Regions from separate parts of the Geobacillus sp. FSL W8-0026 genome, predicted to be linked through region 2. Evidence: riboswitches for the same ligand, from Rfam matches in the RefSeq annotation. Region 2 holds a riboswitch; the other holds the start of a gene.
What was found. A riboswitch is a leader RNA that binds a small molecule or an ion and turns the genes downstream of it on or off. The one in region 2 is predicted to bind S-adenosylmethionine.
Positions count from the first base shown of each region.

Region 1: another riboswitch for S-adenosylmethionine. It lies ahead of mtnK (S-methyl-5-thioribose kinase); the one in region 2 lies ahead of NST29_RS15215 (methionine ABC transporter ATP-binding protein).

Region 1 covers NZ_CP150194.1:2,609,797-2,617,378, forward strand. Annotated here, with positions in the region: gene NST29_RS13035 (pyridoxal phosphate-dependent aminotransferase) at 1-815, opposite strand, end outside; gene NST29_RS13040 (carbon-nitrogen family hydrolase) at 915-1,730, shown strand; SAM riboswitch class I at 1,824-1,992, shown strand; gene mtnK (S-methyl-5-thioribose kinase) at 2,078-3,268, shown strand; gene mtnA (S-methyl-5-thioribose-1-phosphate isomerase) at 3,339-4,406, shown strand; gene NST29_RS13055 (sugar ABC transporter substrate-binding protein) at 4,393-5,553, shown strand; gene NST29_RS13060 (sugar ABC transporter ATP-binding protein) at 5,550-7,100, shown strand; gene NST29_RS13065 (ABC transporter permease) at 7,042-7,582, shown strand, end outside.
Region 2 covers NZ_CP150194.1:3,028,420-3,036,001, reverse strand. Annotated here, with positions in the region: gene NST29_RS15250 (acyl-CoA dehydrogenase family protein) at 1-1,299, shown strand, start outside; gene NST29_RS15245 (arsenate reductase family protein) at 1,492-1,869, shown strand; gene gcvH (glycine cleavage system protein GcvH) at 2,087-2,470, shown strand; gene NST29_RS15235 (YusG family protein) at 2,544-2,780, shown strand; gene NST29_RS15230 (toprim domain-containing protein) at 2,876-3,235, shown strand; gene NST29_RS15225 (thioredoxin family protein) at 3,232-3,546, shown strand; gene NST29_RS15220 (hypothetical protein) at 3,696-4,043, shown strand; SAM riboswitch class I at 4,118-4,227, shown strand; gene NST29_RS15215 (methionine ABC transporter ATP-binding protein) at 4,404-5,432, shown strand; gene NST29_RS15210 (methionine ABC transporter permease) at 5,422-6,090, shown strand; gene NST29_RS15205 (MetQ/NlpA family ABC transporter substrate-binding protein) at 6,107-6,955, shown strand; gene NST29_RS15200 (carboxymuconolactone decarboxylase family protein) at 7,390-7,582, shown strand, end outside.

The sequences.
Region 1 (7,582 bases), 420 kb from region 2:
TACAAATGATCTTGCAGCAGCTCAGGCGCCCGAATGATCCGCTCGTTGCCGACGGCAAACGCGACGCGCCAGCCGGCCATATTGTACGTTTTCGAAAACGTGTAAATCTCGACGCCGACGTCTTTCGCCCCGTCAACTTCGAGGAAGCTGACCGGCTTTTTGCCGTCAAAACCGATCGCCCCGTAAGCAAAATCGTGCACGACGGCGATACCGTGCTTGGCGGCGAACGCCACCGTCTCGGCGAAAAACTCGTTCGTCGCCGTCGCACCGGTCGGGTTGTTCGGATAGTTTAAAAACATCAGTTTCGCCTGATCGGCGACCGCCGCCGGAATGGCGCTGTAATCGGGCAAAAATTGCTGCTCGGCGACAAGCGGCATCATTTCCATCCGCGCGCGGGCGAGCGCGATTCCCGACCAGTAATCCGGATAGCCCGGGTCGGGGACGAGCACCACATCGCCCGGGTTGACGAGGCAAAGCGGCAGCTCGACAAGCCCGGCCTTGCCGCCAAACAAAATGGCGACTTCGCGGGTCGGGTCGACCTCAACTCCATACTCGCGCGCATAAAAGGCGGCAACGGCTTCTTTCAAAAACGAGTAGCCTTGAAACGGCGAATATTTATGGTACTTCGGATTGGCCGCCGCCCGCTGCATCGCCTCAACGATATGCTTCGGCGTCGGCTGGTCCGGATTGCCTTGCCCTAAATTAATGACATCATGCCCGGCCTTGATTTTCTCTCCCACTTTGGCGACAAGCGAAGCAAAAAACTGCTTCGGCAGCTGTTCAAGCAGTTCGGAAAAAGGAAATTCGATCGTCATCGCCCACACCTTCTTGAAAAATTCTTGAAATTCTAGTGCAACATCATATATCGTAAAAAGCAAAATGTAAAGCAAATTTTTTCATTGGGGTGAAAAACAATGACCATCCGCATCGCTTGCCTCCAGCTCGATATCGCGTTTGGCGATCCGCAAACGAACGAACAGCAAGCCGAAACAGCCGTGCAATCCGCCGCCAACGAAGGAGCCGATATCGTCGTGCTTCCGGAACTATGGACGACCGGCTATGACTTGACGCGCTTGGACGAAATTGCTGATGACGATGCCGGGCGGGCGAAAGCGTTCGCCTCCCGCCTGGCGCAAACATACGGCGTCCATTTCGTCGCCGGCTCAGTCGCCAAAAAAACCGCTGCCGGTGTGACGAACACGATGATCGTCGCCGACCGAAGCGGCCAAATCGTCAGTGAATATAGCAAACTTCATCTGTTCCAGCTGATGGATGAGCATTTGTATTTGCAGCCGGGAAACGCGCCAGGCTTATTTTCGCTTGACGGGCTGTCGTGCGCCGGAGTCATTTGCTATGACATCCGCTTTCCAGAGTGGATTCGCGTCCATGCTTTAGCCGGAGCGGAAGCGCTGTTTGTCGTCGCCGAATGGCCGCTTCCTCGCCTTCACCATTGGCGGACGCTGCTGATGGCGCGAGCGATTGAAAATCAATGCTACGTCATCGCCTGCAATCGGGCCGGAAGCGACCCGAACAACGACTTTGCCGGCCATTCGCTCGTCATCGACCCGTGGGGCGAAATCATCGCCGAGGCCGATGAAAAGCCGGGTGTTCTTCTGGCGGACATCGACCCGGCGCTCGTTAAACAGGTGCGTGCGCGCATCCCGGTGTTTGCCGACCGCCGGCCGCGCGATTACGACGAGGCGGCAAAAAAATTTTTCAAAACGTATTGACAATCCGCCTGCCCAACCTGTATGATTCGAATCAAGCAACCAAACGATTGTTAACATCGCGAAAATTGCAAAAACTCAATAGCTAGACCGGTACTCTTATCAAGAGTTGGCTGAGGGAATTGGCCCAATGAAGCCCAGCAACCGACCGTAATGCTATCGTGAGATAGGGCGCACGCCAAGGGCGGCGCCGGAAGCGACCCGCTTCCGCAGGGCACGGTGCTAAGTCCAACAGAAAGACCGCTGTCTTTCTGAAAGATAAGAGGCGCGAAGACTAACAATCTTCAAGCCTCTTTCCGTATGCGAAAGAGGCTTTTTCATTTGCCAAAACGTAAAGGGGGAACGTGAAAATGACGATTGTCCAATCAGCTGTTTACGAACCGCTCACCGAACAAAAAGCGACCGCCCTCGCCGTCCGCCTCGGCTTGTTCCGCGACGGGGCGCCACTTGCCTGCCGTGAGATCGGCGACGGAAACTTGAACCTTGTTTTCCATATCGTCGACCAAGAAACAAAGCAAGGCGTCATCATCAAACAAGCGCTGCCGTACGCGAAAGTCGTCGGGGAAAGCTGGCCGCTTACGTTAAAGCGCGCCGTCATTGAAAGCAACGCGCTGCGCACGTTTGCCAGCTATGTGCCGCAATACGTCCCAAAAGTCTATTATTCCGACGAATCGCTCGCCATCACGGTGATGGAAGATTTGTCCCGCCTGCAAATCGCGCGCAAAGGGCTGATCGAAGGGAAAACGTACCCGCTGTTGTCCCGGCATATCGGCGAATTCATCGCCAAAACGGCGTTTTACACGTCTGATTTCGGCATGAACCAACAAGAGAAAAAGAAGTTGGCGCAAAACTTCGTCAATCCGGAACTGTGCAAAATTACGGAAGACCTTGTCTTTACCGATCCGTTTTTCGACCATGACACGAACAACTTTGAGGACGAATTGCGCCCGGACGTTGAAGCGCTTTGGCAAGATGACCGTCTTCATCTTGAAACAGCCAAGCTGAAGCGCAAGTTTTTGACTGAAGCGGATGTACTGCTGCACGGAGACTTACACACTGGCAGCATTTTCGCCAGCGACGACGAAACGAAAGTGATCGACCCGGAATTCGCCTTTTACGGCCCGATCGGGTTTGACCTTGGCCAATTTTTCGCCAACTTGCTGTTAAATGCGTTGTCCCGTCCTGAAGCGGAGCGTCAACCGCTCTTTGTTCACATCGACTCAACATGGAAGGTGTTTACGTCCATTTTCGCTGAGCTGTGGCAGACGGAAAGCGTCGAAACGTACGCCGCGACGCCCGGACTGCTTGATGAGGTGCTGCGGCAAGCGTTCATTGACGCCGTCGGTTTTGCCGGCTGCGAAGTCATTCGCCGGACGATCGGCCTCGCCCATGTGGCGGATCTCGACGGCATTGAACAAAAAGCCGAACGGCTCGCCGCGAAACGGCACGCGCTCCGTCTCGGCCGCCGCCTGATCGTTGAGCGCGCTGAACTGGCGGGAACGGACGGCTTCCGCCGCCTGTTTATCGAAACGGAACGATGACACCCTCTGCCCGGGCCGGCCGTCCAACGCCAGCTTGGGCCAATCGATCAACCGAGAAAGGAAGACGACGATGAACTCATTTGCCATCCCGCGCTCTGTCGAATGGCGCGAGACGCATATCACGATTTTAAACCAACAAAAACTGCCATCGGTCACCGAATACATCGACTTGCATACGCTCGAAGACGTGCATGAGGCGATCGCGACGTTGAAAGTGCGCGGGGCGCCGGCGATCGGCATCACGGCCGCCTATGGCTTGGCGCTCGCCGCCTCGCGCTATGAAACCGAAGCGGTGGACGAATTTCAGCGCCGCTTGCAACAAGACCGCGACTACTTAGCGAGCGCGCGCCCGACGGCCGTCAACTTGTTTTGGGCGCTCGATCGGCTCGTCGCCGCCGCCAACAGCGCCGCTTCCGTCAACGAAGCGAAAACATCGCTCATTCACGAAGCGATCCGCATCCAAATCGAAGATGAGGATGTGTGCCGCCGCATCGGCGAATACGCCTTGACCCTTTTCCGCCCGGGCGACCGGGTGATGACGATTTGCAACGCCGGTTCGATCGCCACCGCCCGCTACGGAACGGCGCTTGCTCCGTTTTATTTGGCGAAAGAAAAAGGAATCGAGCTGTCCGTCTACGCCCTTGAGACACGTCCCGTTTTGCAAGGGGCGCGCCTGACCACATGGGAACTCATGCAGGCGGGCGTCGATGTGACGCTCATCACCGACAACATGGCGGCGCAAACGATCAAGGCGAAACATATTAACGCCATCATCGTCGGCGCCGACCGGATCGCGCGAAACGGCGACACGGCGAACAAAATCGGCACGTTCGGCCTCGCTTTGCTCGCTCAATCGTTCGGCATTCCGTTTTACGTCGCCGCGCCGCTGTCTACGATCGACATCAAGACAAAAACAGGGGCGGACATCCCGATTGAAGAGCGCCATCCGGACGAAGTGACCCATCTCGCCGGCGTGCGCATCGCCCCGGAAGGCGTCAACGTGTACAACCCGGCGTTTGACGTGACACCAAACGAACTCATTACCGCCATCATTACCGAAAAAGGCATCGTCCGCGGCCATTACGAAACGGCGCTGCCATCGTTATTCGCAAAGGAGGAGCAGTATGAAACGATTTAAAGCCTTATCACCTCTTTTTCTTCTTTTCTTTACGGTGTTTTCCATCTTAACCGGCTGCACGAACGAGCAAGATGCCATGAGCGCCAAGCCGGCCAACGAAACGAAACAAACGAACAACAACGACGCCACATCGTCCAACAGCTCCACCGCCGCGAGCAGCGAGCAGGCGGCCATTCCGGAAAAACTGAAAAAGCCGGTGAAAATCGCCGCCATTATGCAACTGTCGATCGGCACATTCTCCTCGCAATACATCGCCGGCGTGAAAGAACAAGTGCAAAAATTCGGCGGCGAAGTGCAAATTTACAACGCCGACAACGATTTGACAAAGATGGCATCGTATGTTGAAACGGCCATTACACAAAACGTCGACGCGATTTTGCTTGACCACGGCCGCGCCGATGCGCTCGAAGGTCCGGTAAAAAAAGCCGTCGCCAAAGGCATTCCGGTTGTGGCGTTTGACAACGATTTGAACATTCCCGGCGTCACCGTCATCGACCAAGACGACTATAGCCTCGCTTGGAAAACGTTAAAGACGCTCGCCGAAGATTTAAACGGCGAGGGCAACATCGTCACGATTTGGGTCGGCGGCTTTACTCCGATGGAACGGCGCCATGTCATTTATGAGGCGTTCAAAAAACGCTACCCGAACATTAAGGAAATCGCCAAGTTCGGCACAGCGAGCGCCAACACCGCGCTAGACACGCAAACGCAAATGGAAGCGATTTTGAAAAAATACCCGAACAAAGGCGACATTGACGCCGTCTTCGCCACATGGGACGAGTTCGCCAAAGGGGCGACGCGCGCCATCGAACAAGCCGGGCGCACGGAAATTAAAGTGTATGGCATCGATTTGAGCGATGAAGATTTGCAAATGATCCAAAAACCGAACAGCCCGTGGGTGGCGACGACGGCGACGGATCCGGCGGAAGTCGGCCGCGTGCAAGTTCGCTTTGCCTACCAAAAAATTGCTGGTGAAAAAACGCCGAACATTTACTCGCTCGAGCCGCATTTAGTGAAACGGTCCGACCTGCCGGACAAACAAGTATCAATGAGCGATCTCTCGCAATACATCCCGGGCTGGGGGCAATCGAACGTCGCCATCTCGCCGTGGATGAAAACGTTGGAAGCTCAGGTGAACAAAAAATGAACGGGTTGTCAATGCGGGGCATGGAAAAATCGTTTGGCGCCGTGCGCGTGCTTGACGGCGTGGACTTCGACGTTCGTCCGGGCGAAGTCCACGCCCTTTTAGGCATGAACGGCGCCGGCAAAAGCACGCTGATGAACATGTTGGCCGGCGCCATTTCGCCTGATGCCGGCACGATCGCAATCGACGGCGCCCCATGCGCGTTTTCCTCGCCGTTTGACGCGAAACGAGCCGGCATCGGCTTTGTCGTGCAAGAAGTCGACACAGCGCTGTTTCCTGGTTTGTCAGTGTACGAAAACATCGCCGCCGATGAACTCGCTCGCGCCACGCAGCGGCCGATCCGCTCGCTGCGCCAAGAAAAAGAGCGGGCCGCCGCTCTCCTTCGCCGCGTCGGCCTTTCCATCCCGCCGACGAAGCTCGTGCGCGACTGTTCGCTCCACGAAAAGCAGCTGATCGTGCTCGCGAAAGTGCTGTCATCCGACGCCCGCTACATCATTTTGGACGAACCGACCGCGGCGCTGAGCGAGGCGGAAACGAAGCGGCTGTTTGCCATCATTCATGAGCTGAAACAGCAAGGCGTTGGCTTTATTTATATTTCTCATAAGCTGAAAGAAGTGCAAGAAATCGCCGACCGGCTGACGATTTTGCGCGACGGCCGCGTCGTCTATCACGGCGCCGCCGGCAGCCTGTCGCTTGAAGACATCGTCCTGCATATGACCGGGACAAAGCGAAGAACGTCTGCCAACCAGGCGCGCACGTACGGGGGCGACATCGCCTTTGCCGCCCGCGGAATCACGATTGACAAAACCGGCACGACCATCGACCTATACGCCCATCGCGGGGAAATTGTCGGCATCGCCGGCTTGGTCGGCGCCGGCAAGACGGAGCTTGCTGAAAGCTTGATCGCCCATCGAAAAACGGCGGGCGAATGGGAAATCGAGGGGCGGCGCTATGTATTCTCGTCACCTTATGAAGCCATCGCCGCCGGCGTTTGCCTTATCCCCGAAGAGCGGCGCAAACAAGGGCTGTTTTTGCCCGAATCGGTGCGGGCGAACATCACCGTGCGCCTTCTTTCCCGCCTAGCGCGCTGGCAATGGATCAAGCGGGCACAAGAAGCGGAAGCCGCCAATGCTCTCGTGCGCTCGCTCGGCATTCATCCGCCGTCAAGCGCCACGGCTGTCCGCCATTTGAGCGGCGGCAACCAGCAAAAAGTCGTGATCGGCAAATGGCTAAACACGAACGCGCGCGTCTTTTTGTTCGACGAGCCGACGAAAGGGATCGATGTTCACGCGAAGCAGGACGTGTTTGCCATCATCCGCTCCCTTGCCGATGAAGGAAAAACGGTGCTGTACTTTTCCAGTGAATGTCAAGAGCTGCTTGACATTTGCGACACCATCTACGTGATGGTCGACGGTCGGCTGCTCGCCCGCCTGCCGGCCGCTGAACTCACGTACGAGCAGCTTGTTTATTATTGCAGCGGAGGTGAAATCGATGAACCAGCCGGCCGTTTCCGCGACGCCGTCGAAAAAAACGGCACCGTCTATTCTTGAGTTTTTGTATAAACACGGGACATTGCTCGCCATTCTGGCCGTGATCGCCTATTTTGGCATCACGCAAGACCGGTTTTTCACGTATGAAAACTTCAGCGACATTTTGCGTTCGATTTCGATCGTGACGCTCGTGGCGATCGGGATTACGTTTTCGCTCATCGTTGACGGCTTCGATTTATCGGTCGGGTCAACGGTCAGCCTTGCGACGATCGCCAGCGCGGCGGCGCTTGTTCTGTATCGCCAAGAAATTTTCGTCACCTTGCTCGTGCCGCTGTTGCTCGGCGTCGCCGTCGGACTGCTCAACTCGCTCTTGATCGTCAAATTCAAATTGCCGGATTTGCTTGCGACATTGGCGACGATGTACGCCATCAACGGGGTACAGCTCACCTATACGAAAGGATTTTCGATTTATAACGATATGCCGCTGCCAGACGGCGGCACGGCGCCGGGCAAATTCATCCCTTCCTTTCTATTTATCGGCC
Region 2 (7,582 bases):
AAAACGACAGCGAAGCTCAATGCGGAAGGCACACATTACATTTTAAACGGCGAAAAACAATGGATCACGAACTCCGGATTCGCCGATGTGTTTGTCGTCTATGCGAAAGTCGACGGCCAACATTTTACAGCCTTCATCGTTGAGCGCGATTTCCCGGGCGTTTCAACCGGTCCGGAAGAGAAGAAAATGGGGATCAAAAGCTCATCGACGCGGACGCTCATTTTGCAAGACGTACCGGTGCCGAAAGAAAACGTGCTCGGCGAAATCGGCAAAGGCCATGTCATCGCCTTTAACATTTTGAACATCGGCCGCTACAAGCTCGGGTTGGGGGCGGTCGGCGGCGCGAAGAGGGCGTTTGAGATCACGGTCAAATACGCCAATCAGCGCCAACAATTCAAACGTCCGATTTCGCAGTTTACGCTGACGCAGGAAAAATTGGCGACGATGGCGTCGCGCCTGTATGCCGCCGAAAGCTCGGTCTACCGCACGGTCGGCTTGTTCGATGAGCGGATGGGCTTGCTTGATGCCGAAAAAGCGAAAGATGGCAAAGAAGTGGCCAAATCGATCGCCGAATACGCGATCGAATGCTCACTGAACAAGTTTTTTGCCACGGAAGTGCTCGATTACATCGTCGATGAAGGCGTGCAAATCCATGGCGGCTACGGCTTTATGCAAGAATACGAAATCGAGCGCGCCTACCGCGACTCGCGCATCAACCGCATTTTTGAAGGAACGAACGAAATCAACCGCCTGCTCGTGCCGGGCATGTACTTGAAAAAAGCGGTAAAAGGCGAGCTGCCGCTGTTCCAAAAAGCGCAGCAGCTGCAGGAAGAGCTCATGATGATGGCCGCTGAAGAGCCGGGTTCGGGCGCGCTGGAACAAGAGAAATACTTGGTGCGCCAAGCGAAAAAAGTTGCCTTGATGGTCGCCGGCTTGGCGGCGCAAAAATACGGCCAGCGCATTGAAGAAGAGCAAGAAGTGCTCGTCAACATCGCTGACATCGTTTCGAACGTTTACGCGATGGAATCGGCGCTCTTGCGCACGGAAAAAGCGATTCAAGCGAGCGGTGAGGAGAAAAACAAACAAAAAGTGCTGTACACGCAAATTTTCTGCCAAGAGGCGTTCAATGAAATTGAAGCCCATGCGAAAGAGACGCTCGTCGCTGTGGAGCAAGGTGACACGCTGCGGATGATGCTCGCCGCGCTCCGCCGGCTGACGCGCCATACGCCGATCAACGTGATCGCGAAAAAACGTGAAACGGCCGCTGCGCTCATTGAAGCGGAACGATATGTTGTGTGAGCGTTGAAGCGGCGCGGTAAGTTGTGTGATAATGAGAAGTACCAGGTCCGACCTGGTACTTCTTGTCGTTTCGAGGAAACTGCAGGCAGAAGCGGACGGTTCGCTGCCTTTGGCCGCTTGTTCTCGCTGTTGGGAACGGGCGCCGCCAAACATCGGATCATCCGAGCGAATTCAGCGGAAAGGGGGAGGACGATGACGCTCACGCTCTATTGGTATCCAAAGTGCGGAACGTGCCGGAAGGCGAAAAAATGGTTGGATGACCACGGCATTGAGGTGCAAACGGTGCATTTGGTCGACGAGCCGCTGACGAAAGAGCAGCTCGCCGACCTGCATCGGAAAAGCGGGCTGCCGCTGAAAACATTTTTTAATACAAGCGGGTTGAAATACCGCGAGCTCGGATTAAAGGACAAGCTTGACGGCGCATCGGAAGACGAGATGCTCAATTGGCTCGCTTCGGACGGAATGCTGGTGAAGCGGCCGATTTTGACGGATGGCGAGCGGGTGATCGTCGGGTTTCGCGAGTCGGCGTATGAATCGTTTTTTGGACAGGCGCCGGCCGTGAATCGGTAATGAGTTCGCCATCCGGGCACGGCGGAACGGCAACAGTGAAAGGGGCAAACGGGGGTTGTTCCGCCGGTTCGGGCGGCCGGCGTAGACAACGGTTTTCGACAGGGCGGGTGCGAAGCCCAAAAATTTTTCGCCGGCCGAACAGACAGACGGTGAGTTTTCGCGGAAAATCGGTTATGATGAAGAGGAGCACACTTTTTTGTCGCAATGGAGGGATTCGATGAACACGCCAAAGGAACTTCGCTATACGAAAGAGCATGAGTGGGTGCGCGTCGAAGGCGAACACGTGCGCATCGGCATTACGGATTACGCGCAATCCGAGTTGGGGGATATCGTCTTTGTCGAACTGCCGGAAGTGGGCGCGCAGCTGAAAGCGAACGAGCCGTTCGGCAGCGTTGAGTCGGTGAAAACCGTCTCGGAGCTGTACGCGCCGGTCAGCGGAACGGTCGTCGAAGTAAACGAGGCGCTCAACGATCATCCGGAGTATGTCAACGAATCGCCGTACGAGAAAGCGTGGATGATCGTCGTGAAACCGAGCGACACCCGTGAGATTGACCAATTATTGACAGCGGAACAATATGAAGCGATGGTGACGGAAGGATAAACATGGCCGTCATTTTCGGCTCAATTCGGGCACCCTATACATATGGAAGAAATGAAACAAGGGGGTGCGAAAGATGGCGCTGCAATCGGCGCGCATCGATGTGACCGATCGGGTAATCGGCAAATGGAACGGCCGCACGCTTGATTTGTATGCGGAAGGGGAGCTGATCGGCCATGTTCCGCTTCCGGAGACCGTTCCGTTAAAAAGCGGCTATACAGTGCAAAATGGAAAAGTTTACAAAGACGTGACCGCTACCGTTGAGCCGGGGCAAAAATATGTCGACTGCGACGGGGAAGCGGGCTGGTGTTGAAAGGCAACGGTGGATGGCCGTTGCTTTTTTTCAACCTTTGGCTCGCATCGATCATACAATAGAGCACAACATTGGTGGAGTTAGGTGGGGCGGATATGCGACAAGTGGAAAAGGTGATCATCGTCGAGGGGAGATCGGATAAACAAAAGGTGGCGGCGGTGTTGAATGAACCGGTCGTGATCGTGTGTACGAACGGGACGATCAGCGATGCCCGCTTGGAAGAGTTGGCCGACGAGTTCGAAGGCCAAGATGTATACGTGCTTGCCGACGCCGATGAGGCGGGGGAGAAGCTGCGCCGCCAGTTTCGCCGCATGTTTCCCGAAGCCGAACATATTTATATTGACCGGGCGTACCGGGAAGTGGCGGCCGCTCCGCTTTGGCATTTGGCGCAAGTGTTGCTGCGCGCCGATTTTGAGGTGCGAATGGAATGGTTGATGAAGGGGGGAAGCGGGTGAACGCGATCGATCGCAATGAGCTCAGAAAAACGATCGAGAACGAGCCGCTTTTGGCGCTGTATTTGTATACCCCGCTGTGCGGCACATGTCAATTGGCGCGGCGGATGCTCGTGATTATCGAGCAGCTATTCCCGACGTTGCCGTTTTACGAAACGGATATCAACTATATTCCTGAGCAGGCTGTGGAGTGGCAAATTTCCAGCGTTCCATGCTTGCTTCTTTTTGTTGACGGAGCGATGGCCGACAAATGGTATGCGTTCCCTTCCGTCACCGATTTGTATGAGCAACTGCAAGCCCGGCTGCCGCGTTGACTGTCCCCCTTTTTTTGACTCCGTTTGACACATTTCTTGGGAAATGACAAAAACGGCGTCCGTTCGTCAACAGGCTGTCGAGATTTTTGTAAAGGATTCTTGCCCCCACATATGGAAATAGAGAACAAAGGACATGGGGGTGATGGTCAATGGAAGTGCGTGAGTTTGTGGAACGGTTCATCGAGCGGATGCAAATGTTGCGTCATTTGTTGCCGATTTTGCCGGACGAGCAGTTATGCGTTCGGTTTGAAAGCGACGGGGAGGCCGCTTCCGTCTTGCTTGGCAAAGAGCCGGCCATCGTTGAGTGCGAGAACGATGAACGAAACACGTTGACGGTGCGCGGTTCGAAGGAAGCGCTCGCCTCCTTGCTGAGCGGTGAGCTGAAGCTGCAGCAGCTCGTCCGGCTGCAAGAAGTGCACGTATCGGGAAGCTTCCGCCATTTATTGCTGCTGGAGTCGCTCCTCCATTTGGCCAAGCCGTATCGGCATGTTGGATAAAAAATAGGTTGACACGATTCGACATCCAATGATACAATCACATTCGTAACCAAATTGAATACATTTGCGTTGTGCTCTTATCAAGAGAGGTGGAGGGATGTGCCCAATGAAGCCCGGCAACCGTCAGCGCTTGCGCTGAAATGGTGCCAATTCACACAAAGCAGCCTGCTTTGAGAGATAAGAGACGGAATGGTAGACAATACCTTTCTGTTCTCCGCGGGCAGAAAGGTTTTCTTTTTGCGCTTGCTTGGGCGCTGGGCGTGAACAGCCCGCTTCGGCTGCTTGCGCGGGCGCGCTCGGCGGCGGGGCTTGCGCCTGCTGGCGAACGGGAAGCGCACGGCAAGAAAGGAAGGTGAAACGATGATCACCCTTGAACAGGTGACGAAAGTATACCAAGCGGCCAACGGTGCGGTGACAGCCGTTGACAACGTGTCGCTTGAGATTCGCGAAGGAGAAATTTTTGGAATTATCGGCTACAGCGGGGCCGGAAAAAGTTCGCTCATTCGGCTGTTAAACGGATTGGAAAAACCGACGAGCGGTCGGGTGATCGTCGCCGGCCGCGACATGGCGCGCGTGAAAGGTCGGGAGCTTCGAAACGCCCGTCAGGAAATCGGCATGATTTTCCAGCATTTCAACTTGCTTTGGTCGCGCACCGTCAGGGAAAATATCGCTTTTCCGCTCGAGATCGCCGGTGTTCCGAGAGAGGAACGGCAAAAGCGCGTCGATGAGCTCATCCAGCTTGTCGGTCTCACCGGGCGGGAAGAGGCGTATCCGTCGCAGCTGAGCGGCGGGCAAAAGCAGCGGGTCGGCATCGCGCGGGCGCTCGCCAACAATCCGAAAGTCCTGCTTTGCGATGAGGCGACGTCCGCCCTCGATCCGCAGACGACGGACGCGATTTTGGATTTGCTCGTTGACATCAACAAGCGGCTCGGGCTGACGATCGTGCTCATCACCCATGAAATGCACGTCATTCGCAAAATTTGCGACCGCGTCGCGGTGATGGAAAGCGGCAAAATCGTCGAACAAGGCGACGTGCTGCACGTGTTCCGGAACCCGCAGCAGCCGATTACGAAACGGTTCGTCAAGCAGCTGGTCGAGCCGGAGGAAACCGAAGAAGCTGTCTCGCATCTGTTCGGCCACTACCCGAACGGGGTGATCGCGCAGTTGACGTTTGTCGGCGCCGCCGCTGGACAGCCGCTCATTACGCAAGTCGTCCGCCAATTTGCCGTTGATGTCAACATTTTACAAGGAAAAATTTCACAAACCCATCAAGGCGCCTACGGCGTGCTGTTTGTGCACATCGACGGGGCGGCGGATGAAATCGGTCGGGCGCTCGACTATATTCAAGACCAACAAGTGGCGGTGGAGGTGATTCACGATGCTCGCTAACCTCCTGCCGAACGTGCAATGGGAAACGATGTGGGCGGCAACGGTCGAGACGCTGTACATGACCGGCATGGCGGTCGCCGCCACGTTCGTCCTCGGAGTGGTGCTTGGGCTGCTGTTATTTTTAACGGCAAAGGGAAACCTATGGGAGAACCGGCTGGCCAATACGGTCATCGCGGCGTTCGTCAACATTTTCCGCTCCATTCCGTTCATTATTTTGATCATTTTGCTTATTCCGTTTACGAAATGGCTCGTCGGGACGATGCTCGGCGCCAACGCGGCGCTGCCGGCGCTCATCATCGGTGCGGCGCCGTTTTACGCCCGCATGGTTGAGATCGCCCTCCGCGAAATTGACAAAGGGGTCATTGAAGCGGCGCAGGCGATGGGCGCCTCGACGTGGACGATCATTTGGAAGGTGCTTTTGCCGGAATCGTTGCCAGCTCTTGTCTCGGGGATTACCGTCACCGCGGTGTCGCTTGTCGGCTATACGGCGATGGCTGGCGTTGTCGGCGCCGGTGGACTTGGGAATTTGGCGTATTTGGAAGGATTTCAGCGCAGCCATAACGATGTGACGTTTGTCGCGACCGTGTTGGTGCTTGTGATTGTCTTTGTCATTCAGTGGATCGGTGACATTGTCACTTCCAAAATAGATAAACGATAAAAGGAGGAAAAAATCGATGAAAAAATGGCTTGGCGTGCTGTTCGCTTCCGTCTTGGTGTTCGCCTTGGCGGCTTGCGGCGGCAACAACAACGCCGCCGATGAGGGTGGCAACGGCAAATTGGTAAAACTGAAAGTCGGCGCCTCGAACGTGCCGCATGCGGAAATTTTGGAAAAAGCGAAACCGATTTTGAAGAAAAAAGGCATTGACTTGGAGATCATTACGTTCCAAGACTATATTTTGCCGAACAAAGCGTTGGCCGACAAAGAAATTGATGCCAACTACTTCCAACACATTCCTTATTTAGAGTCGCAAATGAAAGAGCATGGCTACCAATTCGTTAACGCCGGTGGCATTCATATTGAGCCGATCGGCTTGTACTCGAAAAAATACAAAAGCATCGAAGAGCTGCCGGACGGCGCAACGATCATCATGAGCAACTCGGTCGCCGACCACGGCCGTATTTTGTCGATGCTGCAAGAAAAAGGGCTCATTAAACTGAAACCGGGCGTCGATAAAACGAAAGCGACGGTGAACGACATCGTCGAAAATCCGAAGCATTTGAAGTTTAAGGCCGATGTCGACGCTGGGCTGCTGCCGCAAATTTACAAAAACGGCGAAGGCGATGCGGTGCTGATCAATGCCAACTATGCGCTGGACGCCGGCTTGGATCCGGCGAAAGACCCGATCGCTGTGGAGTCGCCGAAAAACAATCCGTATGTGAACATTGTCGCCGTGCGCAAAGGCGATGAAAACCGGAAGGAAATCAAAACATTGGTCGAAGTGCTGCAATCGAAAGAAATTCAAGATTTCATCAAAGAAAAATACCACGGTGCCGTCATTCCAGCGGCGGAAAACAATCAATAACGGGAGCGGTTCGCTCCCGTTATTTTTCGTCAGCGGTTCTAACATGGCAACGGGCGGAGAAATGGTGAAGCCGTGCAGCGCGCGACAACGGCCGGTCAGCGGCTTGAGCCCTCCCGCTTGCGCCAAGGGCAGTGCTCATCGCCTAGAAGGCCGGTGAAAAACCGCTGACACACCAATTGGAGGCGTATTTTCATTCAGAAAAGAAAGCTGATTCTGTGAGGTTTCTCTCATTGAGAAATGGATGGAGCTTAGCGGTATTTTTGCACGAAATCACCAGCCTCCTAGATGGCGATGATTGAACCGGCTGCGGCCGGCACAAAAAACACCGGCCAACGCCGTGGCGGTCTCCTCCTTTTTCCGATATGATTCGCCGTTTAATTTGCCGTTCCTGCATGCATACTAACAGCAGAAACGGACAAAGGAGGAAAACGAAAATGAACCACGTCACACCGTCATCGGTCGAATCGGCGCTTCGCCACTACAAAGAAGGGCTCGGGGCGTTCACCCAAAAACTCCCGAACGTAGCGGAGCGATTTAACGCCTTTACGGAAGCGTGCTTTGCCGAGGGGGCGCTGTCGAAAAAGGAAAAGCAGCTGATCGCGCTTGGCATCAGCTTGGCGACGCAAG